DNA from 3 places in the Pseudoalteromonas sp. SWN166 genome. Region 2 is predicted to be linked to each of the others. Evidence: predicted binding sites of a transcription regulator. Region 2 holds the regulator's gene; each other region holds the start of a gene.
The links. The regulator ArgR, encoded in region 2, controls arginine synthesis, uptake and breakdown. The targets are predictions, from matches to a motif close to ANTGAATANNTATTCANT.

Region 1 (7,620 bases), on a different contig from region 2:
TTGAAACCGAAACTGACTTACAAACTACAGTACAAGTGGTCATTGTATTTTCATTATTTTTAATATTTGTAAGTATATATACAGGCAGATACGCATCAAAGTTTATTAAACTCAGCGCCCATAATGAGCGTTTAGCGCTATTTCCTACGCGCAATCCAAACCCCATTGTTAGTTTAAGCGCAGACTTAAAGCTCAATTATTGCAACCCTGCGGCTATCGCGATGCATAAAGAGTATGTAGCAGATAAAAACAGCACACCCATTGCATTATTGAGCCGTAATATAGAGCAACAACTACTTGAGGCTAAGCAAACATCGAGCTTTGTAAAGCGCTTTTATACTCAGTTGGACAACCATTACCTCACCTATCAAATACATTGGCTACAAGAAATAGATGCCTTTGATGTGCACATACGTGATGTAACTGAGCAGTTTGAAGCCGAACGCTCACTTGAGTATTTAGCATTTCATCATCCGTATTCAAAAGTACCTAATCAAGCGAGCTTAGAGAGCTACACCAATGAGCTTATTACTTTAGAGCAACCTTTTAGCTTAATGCTGATTGATGTAAATCACTTTAAATTACTATTAGAGCAATATGGGTTAACCGGTGCAAACGAGTGTATAAATGCATTTGCTAAGCATTTATCTAAAAGTGCGCGTGATTTTTCTAAGCGTTTAAATAGTAAAAATAAGCTGACTATTTACCATATTGCAGATGCTAACTTTGTGGTTGTTTATACCGCGCAAGACTGTTCAATCACTATAGATGATTTACTCAGCGGAGTTCAAAGTCGTTTAAGTCAAGCTATATCAACCCCTTTTGGCGAAATGCGCATGGGTTTTAATTGTGGTGTAACGCGCTTTCCTACCAGTAATAATTATAATGAGCTACTACTGCATGCAAATATAGCGTTAGAAGAGGCTGTAAAACGTAATGTACCATTTGCTCATTTTGATAGTGAAAGCGGTGCTAAGCATGCACGTAAAATATATATTGCCAGGCGCCTTGAAACAGCAATCGAAAAGCAGCAATTTGAGCTTTACTTTCAGCCTAAAATGCAAATAAAGACACAACAAATAGACAGCTGTGAGTGCTTAATTCGCTGGTTTGATAATGGTGAGTTTATATCTCCTGCGCAGTTTATTCCTATTGCAGAGCATAGTGGTTTTATATTACCGCTAGGGGAGTGGATACTCGATACTGCGTTTGAGCAAGCTAAAAAATGGCATCAACAAAACTTAAATATACGTTTAGCAATAAACATATCGGCTAGGCAATTTACTCAGCAGTATTTTGTGCAAAGTATTAAAGACCGTTTAGCGCACTTTGCTGTGCCGGCTGAGTTAATTGAGCTTGAAATAACTGAAACCGCTATTATGGACGATGAAGAATTTGGTATTAGCGTACTACGTGAATTAAGCGAATTAGGTATTAGCTTATCGATTGACGATTTTGGTACTGGGTATTCATCACTAGGTTATTTACAGCGTTTTCCGGTGAATAAATTAAAAATTGATCAGTCTTTTATACGCAACATGGTAACCGACACCCGTGATCAAGCATTAGTTTTAAGTATTTGCCAATTAGCTAAAAACTTAGGGCTCGATATTATTGCCGAAGGCGTAGAGGAAGTTGAGCAACTACAACAGTTAAGCGACTATGAATGCGATCAAATACAAGGCTATTTACTGAGTAAGCCAATACCCGCCAAAGACTTTGAAGCCTTTTTAGCTAAAGGAGTTAATTTTTAACGCTTTTTGCTAATTTATGTTGGCTAATTAATAGTGGTAGAATGCAGCGCTTAGCACCACTTGTGTAAAGTAGTGGTCAATAATTTATAAGGTTTTTTGTGTAATGCTGTTAATGATCGATAACTACGATTCGTTTACTTACAACTTGGTGCAATATTTTCAGCGATTAGATCAAGACGTGTTAGTAAAACGTAATGACGAGCTAAGCATTGCACAAATAAAACAGTTAAACCCGCAGCACATTGTGTTGTCGCCAGGGCCATGTACGCCTAACGAAGCGGGTATTTCGTTAAATGTTGTTGAGCAGCTAAAAGGGCAGTATCCTATTTTAGGGATTTGCTTGGGGCATCAAACTATTGCGCAAGCCTTAGGAGGCGATGTAATTCGTGCTAAAAAAGTAATGCACGGTAAAACATCTCCTATAGTGCATACTAATAAAGGGGTGTTTAAAGGTTTAGCTAATCCGTTAACTGTGTGTCGTTATCATTCTTTAGTGGTTAAAGCACAAACACTACCTAAAGAGCTTGAAGTAACCGCATGGACTCAAACTGAGCAAGGCGAGTTTGACGAAATTATGGGGTTGTTACACAATGAACTCGCTATCGAAGGTGTGCAGTTTCATCCCGAAGCTATTTTAACTGATCAAGGCTTAGAACTGCTTGATAACTTTTTAACTCGCTTCTAATGTTATAATACATAAAGCATTTAATACTTTATTAATGGATGACATGACCGAACTTGTAGCCCAGCAGCGCACTGCCAAAATACTAAGCCAACGAGCTCATGACTTATTGCTTGGGCATAGCTTTGCGCACCAGCAAATTGGTTTCATTCATACATTAGATATAGATTACGGCAAACCCATGAAGCAGCGCACCTTGCTTCAGGTTGAAGTGGCCGCTCAACAAAAGCGTCAGCAAAGCAGTACTGCACATCATAAGTACCGCGCTCAAGCGAGTGAGCAATTACACAAAACAATTGAAACTGCTATATATAAGCAGCTCGAAGATATAGATGGCGTAATTCATAGCACCATAGGTATTGAAGATGGCATTGCCAATATACTCGATATATTAGCGGTAAAGTCGGCATCAGTAGGGCGTTTAGAACCATTGGTGAATGACATAGGCTGGTTGGGTAGAGAGTTAGTAACGCTCGTTAATTTACCTTACTACCGTAATCAGCGTAGTAAAAACACATCTGTAAAAGTAGATAAACCGTCGCTAGCCCTTCGTTATATTGGCCTTGATAACTTACAGCTAGTTATACCTACATTTGCCGTGCGTCATTGGATGCCACATAGCACCGAACCTTTTTCACTTTTAAAACGCCGGCTACGTGACAGTGCAATGGCAAATGCCATTGCCGCGCAAAAAATTGCACAAATAAATAATGTGAATGACGTGCATGCATTTACCCTTGGAATGCTTTTAGATGTAGGGCGAGTTGCATTAGTGCGCTTGTACTTAAAAACATTTGAGCAAGTATGGCAACGCAAAGTACAACTAGCCCGAAATGAAAACCAAAAAAACTTACACACCGCATTATTAGAACTAAAGCCCGATCCATTATTTTTAACCACGTTGCTTTGTAATAAATCGATAGAAGTAAGCGCTAAGGTAATAGACAAAATGGCTTTTAAATATTTACCGTTTAAAGGTGTAATGCAGCAGTTGGTAAATGGGGTAGATAAAGGCGATACATTACTGCCGTTAACAGAGGTAATGCTAAAAGCACGTTGTTACTCTCAATATCTTAATTTAAAAGAGCATCAACTTATTGAGCCCGATGAAACTCTAAGCTGGTTTTCGCACTTTAAGTTCACTAAAACGGAACTAAAAACCCTCCAATCGAGTAATTTTACCAATTTAGCTATTCAAATTGACTAAAAATCTGAATTTTTTGTTAATTTTTTTGCGACTAACCATTCATTCTCACTCTATTGTTATATTGCATATTTGCCGATTAAAGCGTGCGCGCCTTGGTGCTCATGCGGTTAGTTGTCTAAAAATAAGCATAAATAGCTATGCAAATAGTTATTCACTATCTATGAAATAATATCTTTAGCCCTTTATTTTAAAGGGATACATGAAAGTTTTTAACGAGACAGATATAAGTAATTCTGAAATAATGTGCGTCTGAAAATTGAACCACAAAGCAATTTTGCGCAATTATCAGGTTACTGATCTTGCCTATAAAGTTGGTTACAAATATTAACCAAACACCTATTTTGATGTTTTGTGTTGCTCACAATTAAGAGGAAATAAAATGACAGTCAATCGCGAATTATTTGATCAAGTAATGGTACCTAACTATGCACCTTCAAGCGTAATCCCAGTTCGAGGCGAAGGCTCTCGCGTATGGGATCAAGAAGGCCGAGAGTTTATCGACTTTGCTGGTGGTATTGCTGTTAACTGTCTTGGCCATTGCCACCCTGCATTAGTAGGTGCATTAAAAGAGCAAGGCGAAAAAATCTGGCATCTATCAAATGTAATGACCAATGAGCCGGCACTTCGCCTAGCTAAAAAAATGGTTGATGCTACATTTGCCGAAAAAGTTTACTTTGCCAACTCAGGCGCAGAAGCAAACGAAGCAGCGCTTAAACTAGCGCGTCGTTTTGCACTTGATCAATTTGGCGCAGAAAAATCACAAATCATCGCGTTCAACAAAGGTTTCCACGGTCGTACATTCTTTACCGTAACTGTTGGCGGCCAAGCGGCTTACTCAGATGGTTTTGGTCCTAAGCCTGGCGACATTGTACATTGTGATTACAACGACCTAGCTGCTTTTGAAGCACTTATTAGCGACAATACATGTGCCGTAATGATGGAACCACTTCAAGGCGAAGGCGGAATCATTTCACCGACAGATGAGTTTGCTCAAGGCGTTCGCGATTTATGTACTAAACACAACGCACTGCTTATTTTTGATGAAGTACAAACAGGTGTTGGCCGTACTGGCGATTTATACGCATACCAAGGCTTAAACGTAGTACCTGATATTTTAACTTCAGCTAAAGCACTTGGCGGCGGTTTCCCAATTGGCGCTATGATCACAACAACTGAGATTGCACAGCACCTTAAAGTAGGTACTCATGGTTCTACTTATGGCGGTAACCCATTAGCGTGTGCCGTTGCAGAAGCTGCATTCGATACAGTAAATACCCCAGAAGTACTTGCTGGCGTAAAAGCTAAAGCAGCATTATTTACTGAGCTACTTAATGCGGTTAACGAAAAATACAACGTATTTAGCGAAATCCGTGGCCAAGGTTTATTAATTGGTGCAGTAGTAAGCGAGCAATACAAAGGTCGTGCAAAAGAGTTTTTAGTGGCTGGTACCGAGCAAGGTCTTATGTCATTAGTTGCTGGTGCAGACGTAGTACGTTTCACTCCATCTTTAGTAATTCCTGAAGCGGACATTCGCGAAGGTATGGCACGCTTTGAAAAAGCAGTAGCAAGCGTAGTAAACGCATAAGCTATCTAAGCCAACCAATTAAGGGCAAGCACTGCTTGCCCTGCAATTCCTATTTACCGTTATTTATAAGGGAGCAAGCGGACTCATGATGATCCTTCGCCCAATCCAGCAAAATGATTATTCAGCATTACTGAAAATTGCCCACGAATCTGGGCATGGTTTTACGTCTTTGCCTTTAAACGAAGAGCTATTACAAAAGAAGATCGACCATTCAGTAAGCTCATTTGCTAAACAAACGTCACAACCTGGTGACGAAGGCTACCTGTTTGTTCTTGAAGATAGCGAAACTGGTGAGGTTGTAGGAACATCTGCAATTGAAGCGGCGGTAGGGCTTGATGATGCATTTTATCATTATCACTTAAGTAAAGTGATTCACTCTTCGCGTACATTAGACGTATACAAAGCCGTTGATATTTTAACGCTATGTAACGACTACACAGGTGCGACAGAGCTTTGCACATTGTTTTTAAAAGATGGCTATCGTAAAAATTGTAACGGTAAGCTACTTTCAAAAGCGCGTTTTATGTTTATAAAACAGCATCAAGAGCGTTTTGCACAAACAGTAATCGCAGAAATGCGTGGCGTGTCTGACGAAAATGGCAGCAGCCCTTTTTGGCAGTGGCTTGAAGAGCACTTTTTCTCAATGGATTTTCCAACAGCCGATTACCTAACAGGTATTGGCCAAAAAGTTTTCATTGCTGAACTAATGCCTAAATACCCAATTTACGTAAACTTGCTAAGTAAAGATGCGCAAGCCGTAATAGGTAAAGTACACGACAACACACGCCCAGCAATTGAATTATTAAAAAGCGAAGGCTTTACGTTTAATGGCTACGTAGATATTTTTGACGGCGGCCCAACGGTTGAAGCAAAAGTAGATAACATTGCGACGATTCGTAATGCTAACAACTTTAACGTTGAAATTGGCGAAATGACTGGCGACACCATGGTGTTACTAGCAAACGAAAAGCTTGAAGATTTCAGAGCAACCGTTACACCAATGACATTCGACGAGCGCGCAAAAAGCCTTATTTTATCGCAAGAAATAGCAGATGCATTGCATTTGCAAGCTGGCGATATTGTTAGTGCAACCACGATTTAATTTAGGAGAAAGTATATGACTCATCCTGCACAATTTATAAATGGTCAATGGTCAGCAGGCCAAGGCACAGAATTTAATTCAGTAAACCCAGCAAATAACGACGTTATTTGGCAGGCTTCATCGGCAACTGCGGCGCAAGTAGACACCGCAGTAAATTCAGCGCGCGAAGCGTTTTATGCATGGGCTGATAAAAGCTTTACTGAGCGCTTGGAAATAATTAAAGCTTTCGCTGCGCAATTAAAAGAAAACAGCGAAGAGCTAGCTATTACTATTGCACAAGAAACCGGTAAGCCACTGTGGGAAACTCGCACAGAAGCGGGTGCTATGGTTGGTAAAATTGCCATTTCTGAAAAAGCATTTTTAGAGCGCACTGGCGACGTAGAAAACGCAATGCCACTTGGCCGTGCAATGATCCGTCATAAGCCACATGGTGTTGTAGCTGTATTTGGTCCGTATAACTTTCCGGGTCACTTACCTAATGGCCACATTGTGCCAGCGCTTTTAGCAGGTAACACAGTGGTATTTAAACCGTCTGAGCTTACTCCTAAAGTTGCAGAGCTTACACTTAAGCTATGGGAAAAAGCAGGTTTACCAGCAGGTGTCATTAACCTTGTACAAGGTGAAGTAGAAACGGGTAAAGCCCTTGCTGCTCACAAAGGTATTGATGGCTTGTTCTTCACGGGGTCTTCTCGTACTGGTCATATTTTACATGAACAGTTTGCGGGTCAACCTGGTAAAATTTTAGCATTAGAAATGGGTGGTAATAACCCACTTATTATTACTGACGTTGAAGACACTAAAGCCGTTGTTCACGATATTATTCAATCTGCGTTTATCTCAAGTGGTCAGCGTTGTACGTGTGCACGTAAACTATTTTTACCAACAGGTAGCAAAGGCGATGTGATACTGGAGCGTTTAATCACAGCAACTAAAGCGATTAAAGTAGGTAACTACGACGATGCAGATCAGCCATTTATGGGCTCTATGATCTCATCAGCTGCAGCAGCGGGCATGGTTAAAGCGCAAAACGAGCTTGTTGAGCTTGGCGGTCAAGTATTAGTAGAGCTTGATCACACAGCCAATACCGGCTTTGTAACACCAGGTATTATTGAGTGTACAAATATTAATGACTTCCCAGACGAAGAGCATTTTGGACCACTTTTAAAAGTATTCCGCTTTGATGACTTTGATCAAGCCATTGATAAAGCAAACGATACAACCTTTGGTTTATCGGCTGGTTTATTAAGTGATAGTGCAGCAGATTACGACCACTTTTTACGTCGTATTCGT
Region 2 (9,518 bases):
TTCAAGACGAATCGTTTGACCTTCAGTCACACGATGCTGTTTACCACCACTTTGGAAAACCGCGTACATAATTAACTCCGTCTGTGCACCCTCAAATCGGCGCAACTAAAATATTCTTCGATAGGGCGCGAAGTTTACGCTAACGCGAAATAACTAGCAAGCCTATTTTGTAATTAAAATGAATAAAAAGTAGCTGCTTTGAGAGCAATTCAATATTTACCCCATTTTATATTAATTAGCCCTTTTGCCAAGCGCTTTTTAACTCTTGGACGAAATAAATTAATGCACTCAAATATGACCCTCACAGCTTAATATCTAAGCACACCATAAACTGTATATTGATTATCAATTAATCAGTTATCTTGGCTAATTCAGGCTAAATTAAGTACTTTAATAGTGTTTTTTCAATCAATCGTCACAAAATATCGAGCTAGTGCATTTTTTGTTGTACAATCTGCGCCGTTCACACATAAAAATTGGCTCGGAGATCAATGGATATAAAAGCTATCCAGGCGTTAATCGAAAGCGATATGGATGACGTCAATCAACTTATACATGCGCAAATGCGCTCAGATGTGGCGTTAGTTAATCAGCTTGGTTTATATATAGTTAGCAGTGGCGGCAAACGTGTTCGTCCAATGCTCGCGATTTTAGCAGCCAAAGCGCTCGGTTATCAGGGTAAAGATCACATAACACTTGCAACAATTGTTGAGTTTATTCATACAGCAACGCTATTGCATGATGATGTTGTAGATGAATCAAACTTACGACGTGGCACGCCTACAGCAAATGCTGAATTTGGTAATGCCGCTAGCGTATTGGTTGGTGACTTTATTTACACTCGTTCATTTCAGCTTATGGTTGGCCTTGGAAAAATGCAGGTTATGCAAGTACTTGCCGATGCAACAAACATTATTGCTGAAGGCGAAGTATTGCAGCTAATGAACTGCAACGACCCAGATACAACCGAAGCCAGTTATATGCAGGTTATTTACTCTAAAACGGCTAAGTTGTTTGAAGCCGCTACAGGGCTTGCTGCTATTATCACTGAGCAAGATCAAACCACGCTTGATGCACTAAACCTGTACGGCATGCATTTAGGGACTGCGTTTCAGTTAGTGGATGACGTACTCGATTACAATGCAGATGCTGAGCAGTTGGGTAAAAACATTGGTGATGATTTAGCTGAAGGCAAACCAACGCTTCCACTTATTTATGCTATGCAGCATGGTAGCGAGCAGCAAACGCAGCTTATTCGTGACGCAATAGAGCACAGCAATGGTATGGAGCATTTAGAAGAAATTTTATTTGCACTAAAGCAAACCAATGCGCTTGAGTTTACAATGCAAAAAGCAGAGCTTGAAGCCGACAAAGCCATTGCGTGTTTAGACTTTTTAGGTGAGTCTGACTACAAGCAAGCACTCATAAGCCTTGCTCGTATTGCGGTTGACCGCGACCACTAGTTTTAACTAGTTACACAGTGTGACATTAATTCTGAGCAATAAAAAAGCCTGCAAATGCAGGCTTTTTTGTTATTCTACTTTGGCTATTACGCCATGAAATCAACACCTTCTTTGATGTCTTTTTTCAGTGTTTCAAGCATGTCATTTTTTGCTTTTGTTTCAAATGCGCTTAGTTCGCCGTAAGAAAGAATTTCTTCTACGCCGTTTTTACCTAAACGTACTGGGTGTGCAAAGTACTCTGCATCGCCATTTTCAACAGCAACGTAAGCGTAATCTACAACTTCTTCACCCTGTAGGCCTTTAACTAAAGACATACAAAAACGAGCAGCAGCTGCGCCCATTGATAATGTAGCTGAACCGCCACCGGCTTTAGCATTTACAACTTCAGTACCCGCATTTTGGATACGTGGAGTAAGTGCAGCAACTTCTTCATCAGTGAAAGAAACACCTTCAACTTGAGAAAGTAGAGGAAGAATAGTTGTGCCTGAGTGACCGCCAATTACTGGTACTTTAACAGTTGCTACGTCTACGCCTTTAAGCTCAGCAACAAATGCTTCTGAACGAATAACGTCAAGCGTAGTAATACCGAATACGCGTTTAGCGTCGTAAGTACCTGCTTTTTTAAATACTTCAGCAACAATTGGAACTGTGCCGTTTACTGGGTTAGTAATAATACCTACTAACGCTTTAGGACAGCTAGCAACAATGCCTTCTGCTAAAGTTTTGATGATGCCAGCATTTACATTAAATAAATCAGCACGATCCATACCTGGTTTACGTGGCATACCCGCTGGGATAAGAACGATATCAGAGCCTTCAAGCGCTTTGTTTAATTCATCTGCGCCAAAACCTGCTACTTTAACATCTGTTGGGATGTGAGAAAGGTCAACCGCAACACCTGGTACTACTGGTGCAACATCATAAAGTGATAATTCAGAGCCAGCTGGTAAGCCTGTTTTTAATAATAAAGACAACGCTTGGCCGATACCGCCTGCAGCACCTAATACAGCAACTTTCATTGGAATTCTCCGTAATTTGAGGTAGGAAACATTTGTGGCTCTTAAGATAATGAAATTAGCGACTAAAAACAAATTTATCCTGTCTATTTCAAGTATATTTTCGACCATAGTCGTAAACTTTTGTGATTTAACGCATCAAACTGGCAAGTTACCTAAACAACTGCTGCATAATTATTCATTATTGTGTAGAATTTACGGCATAAATAACAAAAACGAATGAAGACTATGCAACCACAAGATAAACAAGAAGCACTGGTAAAAGCATTTAAATCGCTTTTAAAAGAAGAAAATTTTGGCTCTCAAGGCGAAATAGTTGATGCGTTAAAAGATCAAGGCTTTGACAACATAAGCCAAAGTAAAGTGTCACGCATGTTAAGTAAGTTTGGTGCTGTACGCACACGTAATGCTAAACAAGAAATGGTTTACTGCTTACCTGCTGAAATGGGTGTACCTACGGCTAAAAGCCCGTTACGCCAATTAGTAATCGACATTATGCACAACGAAATGATGATCATCATTCGTACCAGTCCTGGTGCGGCTCAGCTTATTGCGCGTTTATTAGATTCATTAGGTAAAGCAGATGGTGTGCTAGGCACAATTGCAGGCGACGATACTATTTTTATCGCCCCAGCTAAAATATCTGAAATAGATGTAACACTTGAACGTGTTCGCATTTTATTTGATACGGTTTAATAACTAAATTAGTAAACTAAATCTGTTTTAAAAACCCGACTGAAGGTGCAAAAAAAGCAGAACCCATATCGGCTTGAGTAAAATCAAGCCAGTGGTCGTAACAATCCCCTTCTCCTAAACGGCTATTAAGTACTTTTTCAAATGCAGTACCCGTACAAGCACATGTAATTAATAACATTCCCTGCTCATACACATCGCCATAAGGCATGCTTTGATTTAATAGTAGCGGTTGCCCGTCTTCGTCTTTTAACTCACTTCGCGAAGCATGGCTGGTTTCGACCGCGGGGGTAATTAGTGTGTTATCAAGGCGGGTACGCCCCATTATTTGTTCTTGCTCACTCAGTGATAAATGCTGCCACATAGTTAAGTCATGCTTATAACGCTGAACATGAATATAACTCCCCTGATCTTCAAAATTGCCAGGGTTACTAATTAAAGCCGTAGCGCGCTTTTTTCTTCCATGCGCGGTGTCGCCACCATAAATAAAACCGTTAAAATCACGACCATCTAAAAAGCGAAAGTTACGAATTTGCTCCACCAGCTCAACATCAGGGGCAAATAGTTTTAAAATTTGCAGCGCAAATAAATGGTTAACGTCTTCACGGTCAGAGCGAATTTGCACAAATAAATCGCACGGTTGTACGCTCATTTGGTGATCGCTGTGGTTTATATTAGGAAAGCTCTGTAATTCACTAGGAATGAACTCTGGGAGAATATGCGGCCAATATTGCGCACCAATAGCAACCATACAAGAGAGCATTGATTCTGAAAATTGATCGCTAAATTCTTCTTCAATGGCGCTTACTTGTTTTAACTTTGCGCGAAGTGATTCATCTTGACCATCAAACACATTAAAAAATAAGTGCAAACCGTGTAAGTTTGCTTCAGCACAAATCCCTGATTGCGCTTGCGCCATTGTTATTCCTTAATTTTACAGATAAAAACACAGCGAATAACAAATTAATTACGATTCGAAAAAATTCACCGTGTGAGGTTTTATTTTTATTATAACCTGTTCATTATTTTCAAATGACTGGCCATATTGGGCAGCAACTTCAATTTCTTGCTCATTAATAACAACCGAATAAACATATGCCGAACCTATAAAGCGACGACTTATGATTGTAGCTCGCTTACTAAATTTGTCACTTTGGTTATCTGCCACTAATTCTATTTGATGAGGGCGCACATATATCAGCCCTACGCTTACGTTATGACTACTCTCAACATAAGATTCGACTAAACCAAATGGTGTTTTATATTCAGTTGCTGTTAATACTTCTGCGCTCAAGTATATGCCCTGACCCAGAAACTCTGCAACCTCCTTTGAACATGGCGTTGCAAAAAGCTGCTCAGGCGTGCCTTGTTGCTCAATTTTACCGCGATGCATAATGGCGAGCGTGTCTGAAAATGCAAACGCCTCTTCTTTTGAATGTGTAACAAACACAGCAGATACTTGAGTTGCTTTAATAATTCGACGTATATCGGCAATTAATTCAAAGCGTACTTGCGTATCGATATTTGAAAAGGGTTCATCTAGTAACAATAAACTAGGCTTATAAGCTAATGCGCGAGCAATAGCTACGCGCTGTTGTTGACCACCCGATAATTGATGCGGAAACCTGTCGGCACAGCCAATTAAATGCACAAGCTTGAGCATTTCATCAACGCGTTGCTGCTTTTGAGCTTTACTCATTTTACTAAGCCCAAATGCGATATTATTTGCCACCGTTAAATGCGGAAATAGCGCATAGTCTTGAAACATCATGCCGATGTTACGATGCTCAGGTGAGATAAATGATTGCTCATCACTCACTAATTTACCGTCTATAAAAATAGACCCTTGCTTAGCTTCAATTAAACCTGCAATCGCTTTTAATGTGGTTGTTTTACCGCAGCCGCTTGCACCAAGTAAGCATACTATTTCATCTTTACCCACTGTTAAATCTAAATCGTGAATAACCTGTGTACCGTTATAGTGATAGCTCACGCCTTGTAAAATTAAACTACTCATTTAACTACGCTGCTCCATAGAACGATTAATAAAATACAAAGGAATAAACCCAACAATAACAATAAATAATGCCGATATTGAAGCAAGCTCTAACTGCTCATCACTCACATACTGAAATACATGAGTAGCTAAGCTTTCAAAATTAAATGGTCTGAGCAATAGCGCAGCCGGCAGTTCTTTCATACACTCAATAAATACCAATAACGCAGCAGTAAGTAATCCTCTTCGCAGTAAAGGTAGGTGCACTAAACGTAGCGTTTGCCCTTGGCTTTTACCCATTGATTGGCTTGCCATATCAAGTGATGGGCTAATACGTAAAAAACTCGACTCAATTGCTCCGTGTGCAATGGCGTAAAACCTAACTATATAAGCAACAATAATAGTAAGAATGCTACCTGTAAGCAGTAAGCCAATATCTAAATTATACGGCTCGAGCGCTGTGTTAATGGTGTTCTCTAATAATGTAAGGGGTAATAAAACCGCAATTGCGAGTACTGTGCCAGGCAACGCATACCCTGTGCTTGCTAAACGTCCAGGAATAAGCGGATATGTTTGCTTTGCCACGCGCTGATAAAAAACCACAAAAACACTCAACGTAATCGTTATTAGGCTCACGACCCCTGCTACTTTTAAACTTTGCCAAGCGTAACTAAAAAACTCTACATTCCATGCTTTATCAAAGTAGGTAATGGCGTAATTTATAAGTACTGCAATAGGAATTACAAACGCGATGAGTAAAATAAAGCTGCAAAATGCCGTTGCGAGCCAAGCTGACTTTCCTTTTAATACATAGAGAGATTCACTATTTACACTTGATTGGCGCTCAAATACCGCTTGGTTACGACGACTAAAGCGCTCTGCCATTAATGCTAAAAATAACAGTAATAACATCACACCCGATATTTTAGCTGCCGCTGTAAGTGAGTAATAACCAAACCACGTATCGTATACGGCAGTCGTTAATGTACTTACGGCAAAATAACTCACTGTTGCAAAGTCAGCCATGGTTTCCATGCTTATAAGCGCAAGAGCCGCAACAATTGCCCCACGAGAGAGCACTAAGCTTACTTTAAAAAAGCTTTGCCAAGGAGATAGCCCCATTAACTGGCTAGCTTGTACTAATTTGAATGACTGCTCGCGAAGAGCCGTTTTAAAGATTAAAAATAAATACGGATAAAGCACCAAGGCAATCATAACGATGGCACCGGGTAATGTACGTATATCAAAAAACCAATAGTCTTTAGGTGATTCCCAGCTAAACCATTCCCTCAGCGCTATTTGCACCGGGCCCGCATAATCTAATAAATCGGTGTATACATAGGCAATAATATAGGTGGGCATAGCAAGGGGCAGCATAAGTGCCCATTCAAACTGTTTTTTACCGGGGAAAGTACAATAAGCTGTTAGCCAGCCAAGAGGTAATGCAATGGCGCAGCTAAGCACACAAACACCTAAAACAAGCAACACGGTATTGGTTATGTAATCCCAAAGCACGGTATCCCACAGGTGAGAAAACACCTCAGAGCTACCTTGTAGAGATTCAAAAAGAAGAAAAAACAACGGGGCCGATAGTATTAAGCCTGTCGACCACGCAAATAGCTGCCATTTAGACAGCTTAAATTTATTAGTCATTAAAGATCGAACTTCACCTCATCAATTAGCTTAAGTGCTAACGGACGATATTTACTAATCTCATCAAGTGGCAAGCTGTCTTCTTTAAAGCTACCCCAAGAGGCAACCAAACTTGATAGTTCAACACCCGACTTAACTGGATACTCCATATTTAATGAGGCATACATGTTTTGTGCTTTGCTGTCGGTCATATACTCTATGAGCTTTAATGCATTTTCAGGGTTTTTAGCATATTTGGTAATAACCGCACCCGATACATTTATGTGTGAGCCACGATTTGTTTGATTCGGAAAGTTAATATTTACGGCCTCTGCCCAACTTTTTTGTTCTTTATCTTCTAGCATTTTGCCAAGGTAGTAACTATTACCTAATGCTAAGTTACATAAGCCTTCTTTAACGGCTTTAACTTGAGCACGATCGTTACCTTGCGGTTTACGTGCTAAATTTACCTTAACACCTTCAAGCCACTCTTTAGTTTGCGCTTCACCATGATGTGCAATCATAGAAGCCACTAAACCTAAGTTATAGGGATGCTTGCCAGAACGCGTACAAATTTGTCCTTTGTATTTAGGGTCAGCTAAATCTTCATAAGTGAGCTCAGGTAACGCGCCAACTCGCTCTTTTGATGAATACACATTACGCACTCGCTTAGTAAGCGCAACCCATTGCCCATCGCCATCGCGAAAAGCTGCAGGCACGTTATTATTTACACTGTCACTTTTTATAGTTTGTGTTAATTTTAAATCTTCTAATTGAATAAGCGCACTAAAGTTAGATGTTAATACTAAATCAGCTTTACTGTGTTTACCTTCGCGTTTAACACGCTCAATTAACCCTTTTTTAGCAAAAACAACATTGGTTTTTATTCCCGTTTGTTTTGTAAAATCTTCTAATATTGGCTGAATCAAAAACGGCTGACGAAAAGAGTAGATGTTAACAACATCGCTTGCAAAGGCGGGTACCGATACCGCTAATCCTAAAACAAGTGTAAATACTGTCTTCATTATTTCACCTAAATAATTGTTATTATCATCGAATTCTACCGTGCTCATTCAAAAAGTGCACACTTTAAATAAATGTAAATATGTAAATAACGCCCAAAAAGGAAATGCCGTGTAAGAGATATCTCACGGATGTGACAGCTAATGAGTAAAAATCAAGATAAAAAACACACAAAAACCAATTAAGCACCTGTATTAATTGAATTTTTCCATCGTCACTATTGCGTAAATACTAATTGAATGTAGTTTTATCCCTATTTTAGTTGCTCTATTACACTATAATTTACGCATCAACCAAGCAACGACGCTTATTGAGTAAAAGGAAATGGACTGCTTACTCAACCAACCAATGATTAGGTTACCAGGACAACACGGATTTTAGGACAGGCTCAGGATGAGTATCACAACACAATGTTGTAAAAAGGACAGTGTCAGGAAGATGCGAAAAGGATAACAACACGGCTAAGTTGTTCAACAGGATGTTGAAGGAATAAATGGACAGGCCTTTTAAGGCAACACAATGGATTGGTTAAAATAGGGATACACTAGGAAGTGTAATTAAGGATTTGGTAATAGTATTTACCCTACAGGATGTTTAGGAATTGAAGGATACAGGCCCGGATGGTCTACATTACATAGAACTAAAAAGTAATATAGTAATAAACATGGATTAGTGAAAATTGGAGTTGATTAAGTTCAATTGCAGGATGCAGAAAATTAGAAGATTCCGCAAGCGCGCCTAGAGATAGAGCGCGCTTTTCTTTGTCTAAAATTTGGGTTTAATAAAGTTCTAAGCAACTACCACTAACTTTTTCAGGGTAATACTGCATCCCAGCTAATCAATATTAATACCTTCAAATACTTTATTAATATTTTAAATTTCGTTAAGTTTTTCATTAATTGCGCCGATAACTAAGTAACGCAAGGATCATAAATACTCAATGGATATGAATTTTAAAACATCTCAAAGCAATACCTTTTTATGTAAAGTATCAGACGCAAGTACAGCAAAACCAATTGGTGTTTTTACTGCCCAAACTCCCAACAAAAATCCGTATAAAGCTTTATTTAGCCCCAAAGGTTATAACTTTTTAAATATGCCAATGAGTGAGTTTAAAAACATACTTAACGTAATTATCCAGTTAGAAAGCGATATTTCTATTAGTAAATGGGGTGAGGGTTCTCGACCTGATGAATTTAGTTATCAGCTTAATAGAATATCTAACGCTATTGCAACTACTCACTTTAAGGGAAAAACCGATATTAGCTGTTACTTTTTAAAGCGAGTCGAAGAGGCTAAGGATATGATTGGTGAGGACTGCACCTCGTTTATTCAGGCTCACAATAGTGTAAGCCAATTATATAATACGGTTTTACAATTAACATCTGAAGAAGGTTTCAGAGCAATTCAAAATAAAGCACTGACTCACTTAAAAGAGCAGCAAGCTTTCGCTTAACTGCGTAACACTAATCTTCTAGCGGCCTGCCTTTATTGCGCTTACCCAATAAATACGCATCACGAAACTTAATAAAGTGCTGCTCCAACTTTGTTGAGGCATCCACTTCACCCGCAAGTGCTAACACCATAATACCTACTTCAGCAGTACCTAGCTGATGCGCATGAGGCGCAACACGTAAGCGGTAATCAGATAGTTTATCAGCAGTAACAGAAAGTACCGGTAAATTGTCTAGATAA
Region 3 (7,620 bases), on a different contig from region 2:
ACACATCGTCTTCGCCAAATGTAGCGAATGCTTCGCTGTATAAGCTATTTGGTGACTGCTTTTGAACTGCAGTTACTTGGCCTTTGTATAGCTTAAGTACCACTTCACCTGTTGCCATTTTAGAAAGTGCTTCAGCACCGGCTAAAATTGAATCTTTAAGAGGCGTAAACCAACGGCCGTCGTATACTAAATGCGAGAACTCACCACCCAGTACTTCTTTCCATTTACGGCTTGCTTTATCAAGCACTAGTTCGTCAATTGCTTGAAGGGCCGCCATAATTACGGTGCCGCCTGGCGTTTCATAACAACCGCGCGACTTCATGCCAACTAAACGGTTTTCTACAATATCAACACGTCCAACACCATGAGGTGATGCAATATCGTTTAATTTAACCAAACAATCGTAAGGTTTAAGCTCTACGCCATTTACAGCAACCACTTCGCCTTCAACAACTTTTAAAGTTACTAGTTCTGATTTATCTGGTGCTTGCTCTGGAGAGTTAGTCCAAGTCCATACTTGTTCAGTCGGTTGACACCATGGGTCTTCAAGCTCGCCACCTTCATGCGAAATATGCCATGCGTTAGCGTCACGGCTATAAATTTTTGTAGCTGACGCCGAACACGGAATATCACGCTCTGCTAAGTAGTCAAGTAATGACTCACGGCTTGATAAGTCCCACTCACGCCATGGCGCAATTACTTTTAAATCAGGTGCAAGGGCCGCAAAACATGATTCAAAACGAACTTGGTCGTTACCTTTACCAGTACAACCATGAGAAAGTGCATCAGCACCTACTTTACGCGCAATTTCAACTTGTGCTTTAGCAATAATTGGGCGCGCCATAGACGTACCTAATAAATAAGTGCCTTCGTAAATTGAACCTGTTTTAAGCGTTGGGTAAATGTAGTCACTTACCATTTCATCTTTTAAGTCAACGACGTAACATTCAGATGCACCAGAGGCGATTGCTTTAGCTTCTACGCCTTCAAGTTCTTCAGCGCCTTGACCTACATCGGCAACAAATGCGATTACTTCACAGCCGTAGTTTTCTTTTAACCATGGCACGATAGCCGACGTATCAAGACCACCAGAATAGGCTAAAACGACTTTTTTAATTGAACTCATAGGTGTTCCTTAACAAAATTTGGATTTAGTAATGTAACTAGCAGAGCATTTTGCGCATGCATGCGATTCTCTGCTTGTTGAATAATTTTAGATGCTGGACCATCCATTACCTCAGAGGTAATTTCAAATTCACGGTGTGCCGGTTGGCAATGTAATACCGTAGTCGCACCTGTTTGATCTAGCAATGCCTGATTTAATTGATAAGGCATGTATTTTTCTTTAACTTGCTCAAGTGGTGTTGTATCACCCATTGATACCCAGGTATCTGCGTATACAACGTTTGCACCAACAGCAGCTTCAACACGGTCACTTACCATGACTGATGCACCATTCATTGCTGCAATTTGCTCAGCTTTTTTAAGTATTTGTGAATCTGGTGAACACCCTTTTGGTGTTACAGCAACAAAATCAGTACCTAGCGTAGCGGCAAGTAACATCAATGAATGAGTCACGTTATTGCCCTCGCCTAAGTAAGCCACTTTAAGTTGGCTCACATCACCATGTACTTCTTGAAGCGTTAAAAAATCAGCTAGCGCTTGGCACGGGTGATATAAATCACACAAGCTATTAACTACCGGTACCGATGAAAACTCGCCTAATGTAGTCAATGTGCTGTGCTGATTTACACGTGCCACAATACCATCAGCCCATGTAGAAATATTAAGCGCAAAATCTTTAATTGATTCACGTGCACCCATAGCGCCATTTTGCTGATCTAAATAAACAGCATGACCACCTAAACGATTTATACCTATATCAAACGATAAACGTGTACGTAAACTTTGTTTTTCAAATAACGTTACGATTGATTTGCCTGCTAATACTTGGCTGTATTTTTCTGGCTTTGCTTTTATATCTTGCGCTAACTTTAATAAATTAAGTGCGCCTTCTTGGTCTAACTCTAAACCCGTTAAAAAATTTTCAAACATAATAAACCTATGGTGTAATCTTTGTTCCGACATGCTCGCCTTGCAGCAGAGCTGTTAAATTTTCTGGCTTTTGCCAGCTGGAAATATACACACCGCGTCGTAAATGTTGGGCAGCGTGAAGGCTGGTCTTAACTTTGACCTCCATCCCGCCCACAATTACTCCATCTGTAATTAAAGTATCAATGTGTTTTGTGTCAAGTTGATGTAACGGTTGTTTATTTGCGTCAAGTACCGCTTCTACATCCGTCATAAAAATTAGTTCTGCATTTAAATTACTGGCAATAGCCGCTGCAGCTTCATCTGCATTTACGTTGTACCACACACCTTGTTCGTCAAAACCAATAGAGCTAACTATTGGTAAACGCCCAATTCTAAGTAAGTCGTTAATAATAGAATCGTCGTTACTTTTGCACTTACCTACTAGGCAAAGCGCTTTTAATTTTTGAGTAGCAGTCACACCCGCCTCAAAAAGGCTTAAGCCAACCGGTTTATGCCCTGCGCTTATAGCTTGAGTCATTAATTGTTTATTAGCGCAACCTGCAAGCGCACCCACTATATAAGGCATTTGCTCTGCAGGGCTAATACGTAAACCTTGATGTTTAGCGCTGGCAAAACCCGCTTGCTTTAGCCATGTATCCACTAAAGAACCACCGCCATGAACGATGACAAACTCATCATTTTTTTGCTCATTTAATACATCAAACAATGCTTTTGCAGCATTTTCTGTATTAAGTACTGCACCACCGAGTTTAATAACCCACGTTTTTTTACTCATTTAAAACGCTCCTTTTAAGCCGGTAGTGTGCTCTAAATTCATAGAAATATTAATACACTGCAAAGCCTGCCCAGCTGCGCCTTTTAATAAGTTATCAATAGCAGACATTACAATTAACTGTGTGCCTTGTTGTTGCCAACCAATATCAACAAATGGCTGCTTAGCTACACCTTTAATTGACGGTATTTTATCGCCTAGCAAACGAATTAATGGCTCGTTAGCAAGTACTTGATAAGCCGCTGTAACGTTTTCCTTGGTAACGCCTGGCTTAAGCTGTACATAAATAGTTTCTAAAATACCACGCGGGAAATTACCTAAATGCGGTGTAAATAAAACTTTGTGGCCAAGGTGTTGTTCAATTTCAGGACCGTGGCGATGGTTAAACAAACCATAAGGGGTAAGCGATACTTCACAAAAGTGAGTACCTACACTCGCTTTACGCCCAGCACCCGTAACACCCGATACTGCATTAATAATAATACTTTCGCTGCTCAATAAGCCGGCTTGTTTAAGTGGTTTAAGTGCATTAAGCGCAGCAGTTGGGTAACAGCCTGCAACAGCAATTAGCTTTGCATTAGCTATAGCATCATGGTTCCACTCAGCTAGACCGTAAGCGGCTTCATTTAAAAGCTCTGGATGTTGATGTTCAAAACCATAGTAAGTAACGTAGTCGTCATTGCTTGCTAGGCGATAGCCACCTGATAAATCAAATACCTTCTTACCCATAGCTAAAAATTGCGGTGCTAAATCAACACTTACTTTGTGATCGGTACATAAGCATACGTAATCAGCATCACTTTGAATGTCATCAAAAGCTGATACGCTAAGAGGAAGTAAAGGGCAGTCTAGTAAGCCAAGGTGCTCTGGGTATAAATCACTTAGTAATTTATTTTTATCTAAGCTACCCTCAGATACATAACAGCCTGTTAAAGTTAAGTTTGGATGCTTAGCAACTAAACTTGCTAACTCTGCGCCGCTATAACCGCTTGCGCCAATAATCACTACATTCATTTGTTACTCGTTATCTTAAAATTAGTTACTACTTACTTATAATGTTCGCTTAAACTAGCTTAGACGCTAATTAAGTCTTTTTTATTAATGAATTTTGATTATCGTCGCATTATTTTCATAGCGTTACTTTAATATATTTATGCTTAAAAAGTGAATTGATATTCATCATAAATACTTTTATATTGTTATGCAATTAAATTGAATACTTATTTTGGATTTTTTTATGCCTTTACCTTCGTTTATTTCCATGTACCAACAATTGATTGCAGCCCCTTCTATTAGTGCTATTGAAGACAACCTGTGTATGAGCAATAAAAATGTAATCGAACTCCTAGCCAGTTGGTGCAAAACACTCGGTTTTACGTGTGAAATTATAGAATTAGAAGGAGGTAAGGGGCGCTATAATTTATTAGCAAAACGCGGAGAAGGTGATGGCGGACTAATGCTAGCTGGTCATACCGACACAGTGCCTTTTGATGACAGTCGTTGGAATCATAATCCGTTTAAACTTACCGAACTCGATAATAAATTGTATGGATTAGGAAGTATTGATATGAAAGGCTTTTTTGCCTTTGTATTGCAAGCGATCAGTGAACTTGATGAAAAATACCAAACTCAACCTATTTTAATACTCGCCACTGCTGACGAAGAAACAACAATGGCAGGTGCACAACAAATATGTAAACACCCCAATTTAAAACCTGCACGCTGTATAATAGGCGAACCTACTGATATGACTCCAGTATTTATGCACAAAGGCCATATGAGTACAGCAATAAGAGTAGTTGGTCGCTCTGGCCATAGCTCAGATCCCGAACGTGGTCTTAACGCCATTGAAGTAATGCATAAAGTGATTACAAAATTGATGATCTTAAAAGAACAATTAAAGCATAAGTATTCAATAAACCACTTCGAAATCCCTTACCCAACTTTAAACTTAGGTAATATTCATGGCGGCGATAACGCGAATAGAATTTGTGGTTGCTGTGAAATGCACATAGATATGCGTCCATTACCAGGTTTAAGTGTACAAGAACTACAAGCATTAGTGCTTGATGCAACGAAAGAAATTAATGATCAATACTCTAACGCTGTGAGTGTTATTGATTTACACGAGCCCATTCCTGCATTTAGTGGCAGTACTGACAGTGCTTTAGTAAAAATGGCTGAAAAAATAGCGGGTCAAAAAGCGGTCGCGGTAAATTACTGTACTGAAGCTCCTTTTATCCAGCAACTCGGTTGTGAAACAATTGTAATGGGCCCTGGCTCAATTAACCAAGCGCATCAACCTGACGAGTTTTTAGCAATGGAAAAAATAAAACCATCCCAACAAATAATCACCGATATTATTAAAGCCAATTGCTTTAGCTATCAGAGTCACTAGCAGCTTATAACAACACAAATAATAAAGGCGCCAATTGGCGCCTTTATTAAATGATTAAATACTGATATTTAATCACCTTTAACTTCTAAATTAATAAACTTAACTAGCTCTTCAGGTTGCCCTACTAGCATCATAACTTGTTGATTAATTTCCATCATGGTTTTGCCTTCAGGTAGCTTTGCAGATACGCTAAATGAATTTAAACCTTTAGCAAAGCTAGTTAAAGCTGCAGCTATGTCTTCAGTAACAGGCGCTTGTTGCAACTGTTGCTCTAGCGTCACTTCCATCTGCTCAAGCGTCATACCTTGCTTTTCAAGCTCGCTTGATAATAAATCTTTTAGCTTACCTTGGTTATTTAAAACAAAGCTAACATTACGTGGCTCTAACTTACTCATTGCTTGCATAACAAGTGTTTGCTGCTGTAACTCTTGCTCGTAAGTAAGTGGCTGGTTACCCGCTTCTTGTTGCGCTTTACTAATCGCTAATGAGGCATCCATTAAGGCTTTTGAATTAGCCAAGCCCATATCCATGTTAAAACTAACAATGTCTTTTGCATCAAGCTTAACAACTACATCACTATTGCCAGACTCTTCATCGTAATCAAGTGATGAATGTAAGTCGTAACTTGCTGACGCTAGCATTTCGTTTGTGTCAGCAGGTAATTTTGAAACAAAATCTTTGTCAAACTGAAAGCTTTTTACATCAAACGATGTATGTGGTGATATTTTATCTGGCTCGTAACCAGTTATTTCAATGCTTTGAATATTTGCAACATTGTCACCCTCAGGGCTTATTACTTCCATGTTTACTATTTCTACGCTTTTTGAAATAACACTTGCCGATAAACCAGCGTATTTAAATGTAGCACCAGTTTGCTCGCTTACTAGAGCAAGTTGCTTATCTACTTCTGCACGCACTTCTTGTGTAGCTACATAATTTGCATAGCTCACGCCACCAACGCCCGCAGCTACAATTGCTGCAACTATTACTAACTTTTTCATGTTATTTCCTTATTCTATTCTTTGTGTGAACCGAGTTTTCTTAAGAGTAACATTACACATTAACACCCGTAAGTGTTAATTAATTAAACTAAGCAACTCATGTACTGTTTTAACTGGCGTAATTTTAGCGCCAAGCCCTTCCATTGATTTATGATAATTACGAAATGGAATGTATATTTCTGTAAAACCATGCTGAGCGGCTTCTTTAACACGTGGTACACCACTGTCGATTGGGCGTACGTCACCGTTTAAACTCAGCTCACCCATAATACAAGTGGTTCGCGGTACAACAAACTCATTTAAACTGCTAAGTAGCGCGGTAACCAATGCTAAATCAATACACGTTTCTGTTTCATCAATTCTTAGGCCGCCAACAATATTAAAAAAAGTATCGTGAAATATTTTAGTTTTAGTGTGTTTGCGTAATATACCGGTCAGCATTTTTATGCGATTCATGTTTAAACCAACACAAACACGCTGCGGAAACTCAGCCTCAGTTTCGGTAGTTAAACATTGAATCTCAAGTAATAAATTACGGTTACCTTTACGGATACAGGTAATTGTAGAGCCTGGTGAATCAGTTGTAGACCCCGATAAGAATATTTCGCTCGGGTTATCAACACTTAACATCCCGCGTTCGCACATTTTAAAAATGCCAACTGTATCAATATCGCCAAAGCGGTTTTTATTTGCCCTAAGGGTACGAATTTGCCCATCGTTGGTGTCTATATGTAACAGTGCATCTACAATGTGTACCAATGTTTGCGGGCCCGCTATTTCGTTATTTTTATTTACGTGAGCAATAATGAACATAGTTACATCGTTTTGCTTACAGTATTGAGTTAATGCTTGAGCGGCACTTTTTACTTGCGAAGGCGAGCCTGGGCTACCATTTGCCGTTTCGGTTACAACGGCTTGAATCGAGTCGATGACAGCAAACTTAATTTTATTCTTTTCGAGCTCTTCAATAATAGTTTCAACGCTCGTTTCTGAAAGTAAATAAAGCTCGTCAGGGTTATAGTTTAATTTTAAACGGTTAACCCTATTTTTAAACTGCGATAATGACTCCTCGGCCGTACAGTAAAGTGACGGCATACGCTGTGACATTCTCGCTACTAAATCAGATAATAGAGTGGTTTTACCCGCACCTGGATCACCCGAAATTATATTAACAGAGCCGGTAGTTACACCACCGCTTAGCACGCGATCGAGCTCGCCTATTTCAGTTAGCTGTTTTTCGGCCTCTGATGTAGCAATATCATTGATTTTTTTAGAACCACCACCAGCGCCGCCAGCATACCCGCCTACATTCGCTCGAACTGATGTTTTTTTACTTTGCCCTGCTGAAGGTTTAAATTCTGCTAATGTGTTCCACGCACCGCAGCGGCATTGAC

Region 1: a site for ArgR is predicted at 3,770-3,787, ahead of I6F49_RS09755 (aspartate aminotransferase family protein). Genes of this name have one in related genera too.
Region 3: a site for ArgR is predicted at 3,991-4,008, ahead of argC (N-acetyl-gamma-glutamyl-phosphate reductase). Genes of this name have one in related genera too.

Annotation. Positions count from the first base shown of each region.
Region 1 is NZ_JADYXB010000012.1:116,497-124,116, forward strand. Features, by position in the region: gene I6F49_RS20345 (putative bifunctional diguanylate cyclase/phosphodiesterase) at 1-1,754, shown strand, start outside; gene I6F49_RS09745 (anthranilate synthase component II) at 1,858-2,439, shown strand; gene I6F49_RS09750 (HDOD domain-containing protein) at 2,483-3,643, shown strand; gene I6F49_RS09755 (aspartate aminotransferase family protein) at 4,023-5,228, shown strand; gene astA (arginine N-succinyltransferase) at 5,314-6,330, shown strand; gene astD (succinylglutamate-semialdehyde dehydrogenase) at 6,346-7,620, shown strand, end outside.
Region 2 is NZ_JADYXB010000001.1:146,737-156,254, forward strand. Features, by position in the region: gene rplU (50S ribosomal protein L21) at 1-69, opposite strand, end outside; gene ispB (octaprenyl diphosphate synthase) at 492-1,463, shown strand; gene mdh (malate dehydrogenase) at 1,550-2,482, opposite strand; gene argR (transcriptional regulator ArgR) at 2,708-3,175, shown strand; gene I6F49_RS00705 (Dyp-type peroxidase) at 3,192-4,091, opposite strand; gene I6F49_RS00710 (ABC transporter ATP-binding protein) at 4,140-5,189, opposite strand; gene I6F49_RS00715 (ABC transporter permease) at 5,190-6,821, opposite strand; gene I6F49_RS00720 (Fe(3+) ABC transporter substrate-binding protein) at 6,821-7,825, opposite strand; gene I6F49_RS00725 (hypothetical protein) at 8,764-9,279, shown strand; gene I6F49_RS00730 (tRNA-uridine aminocarboxypropyltransferase) at 9,290-9,518, opposite strand, start outside.
Region 3 is NZ_JADYXB010000011.1:29,891-37,510, forward strand. Features, by position in the region: gene I6F49_RS08755 (argininosuccinate synthase) at 1-1,126, opposite strand, end outside; gene I6F49_RS08760 (ornithine carbamoyltransferase) at 1,123-2,055, opposite strand; gene argB (acetylglutamate kinase) at 2,063-2,830, opposite strand; gene argC (N-acetyl-gamma-glutamyl-phosphate reductase) at 2,831-3,841, opposite strand; gene argE (acetylornithine deacetylase) at 4,065-5,225, shown strand; gene I6F49_RS08780 (hypothetical protein) at 5,294-6,226, opposite strand; gene radA (DNA repair protein RadA) at 6,302-7,620, opposite strand, start outside.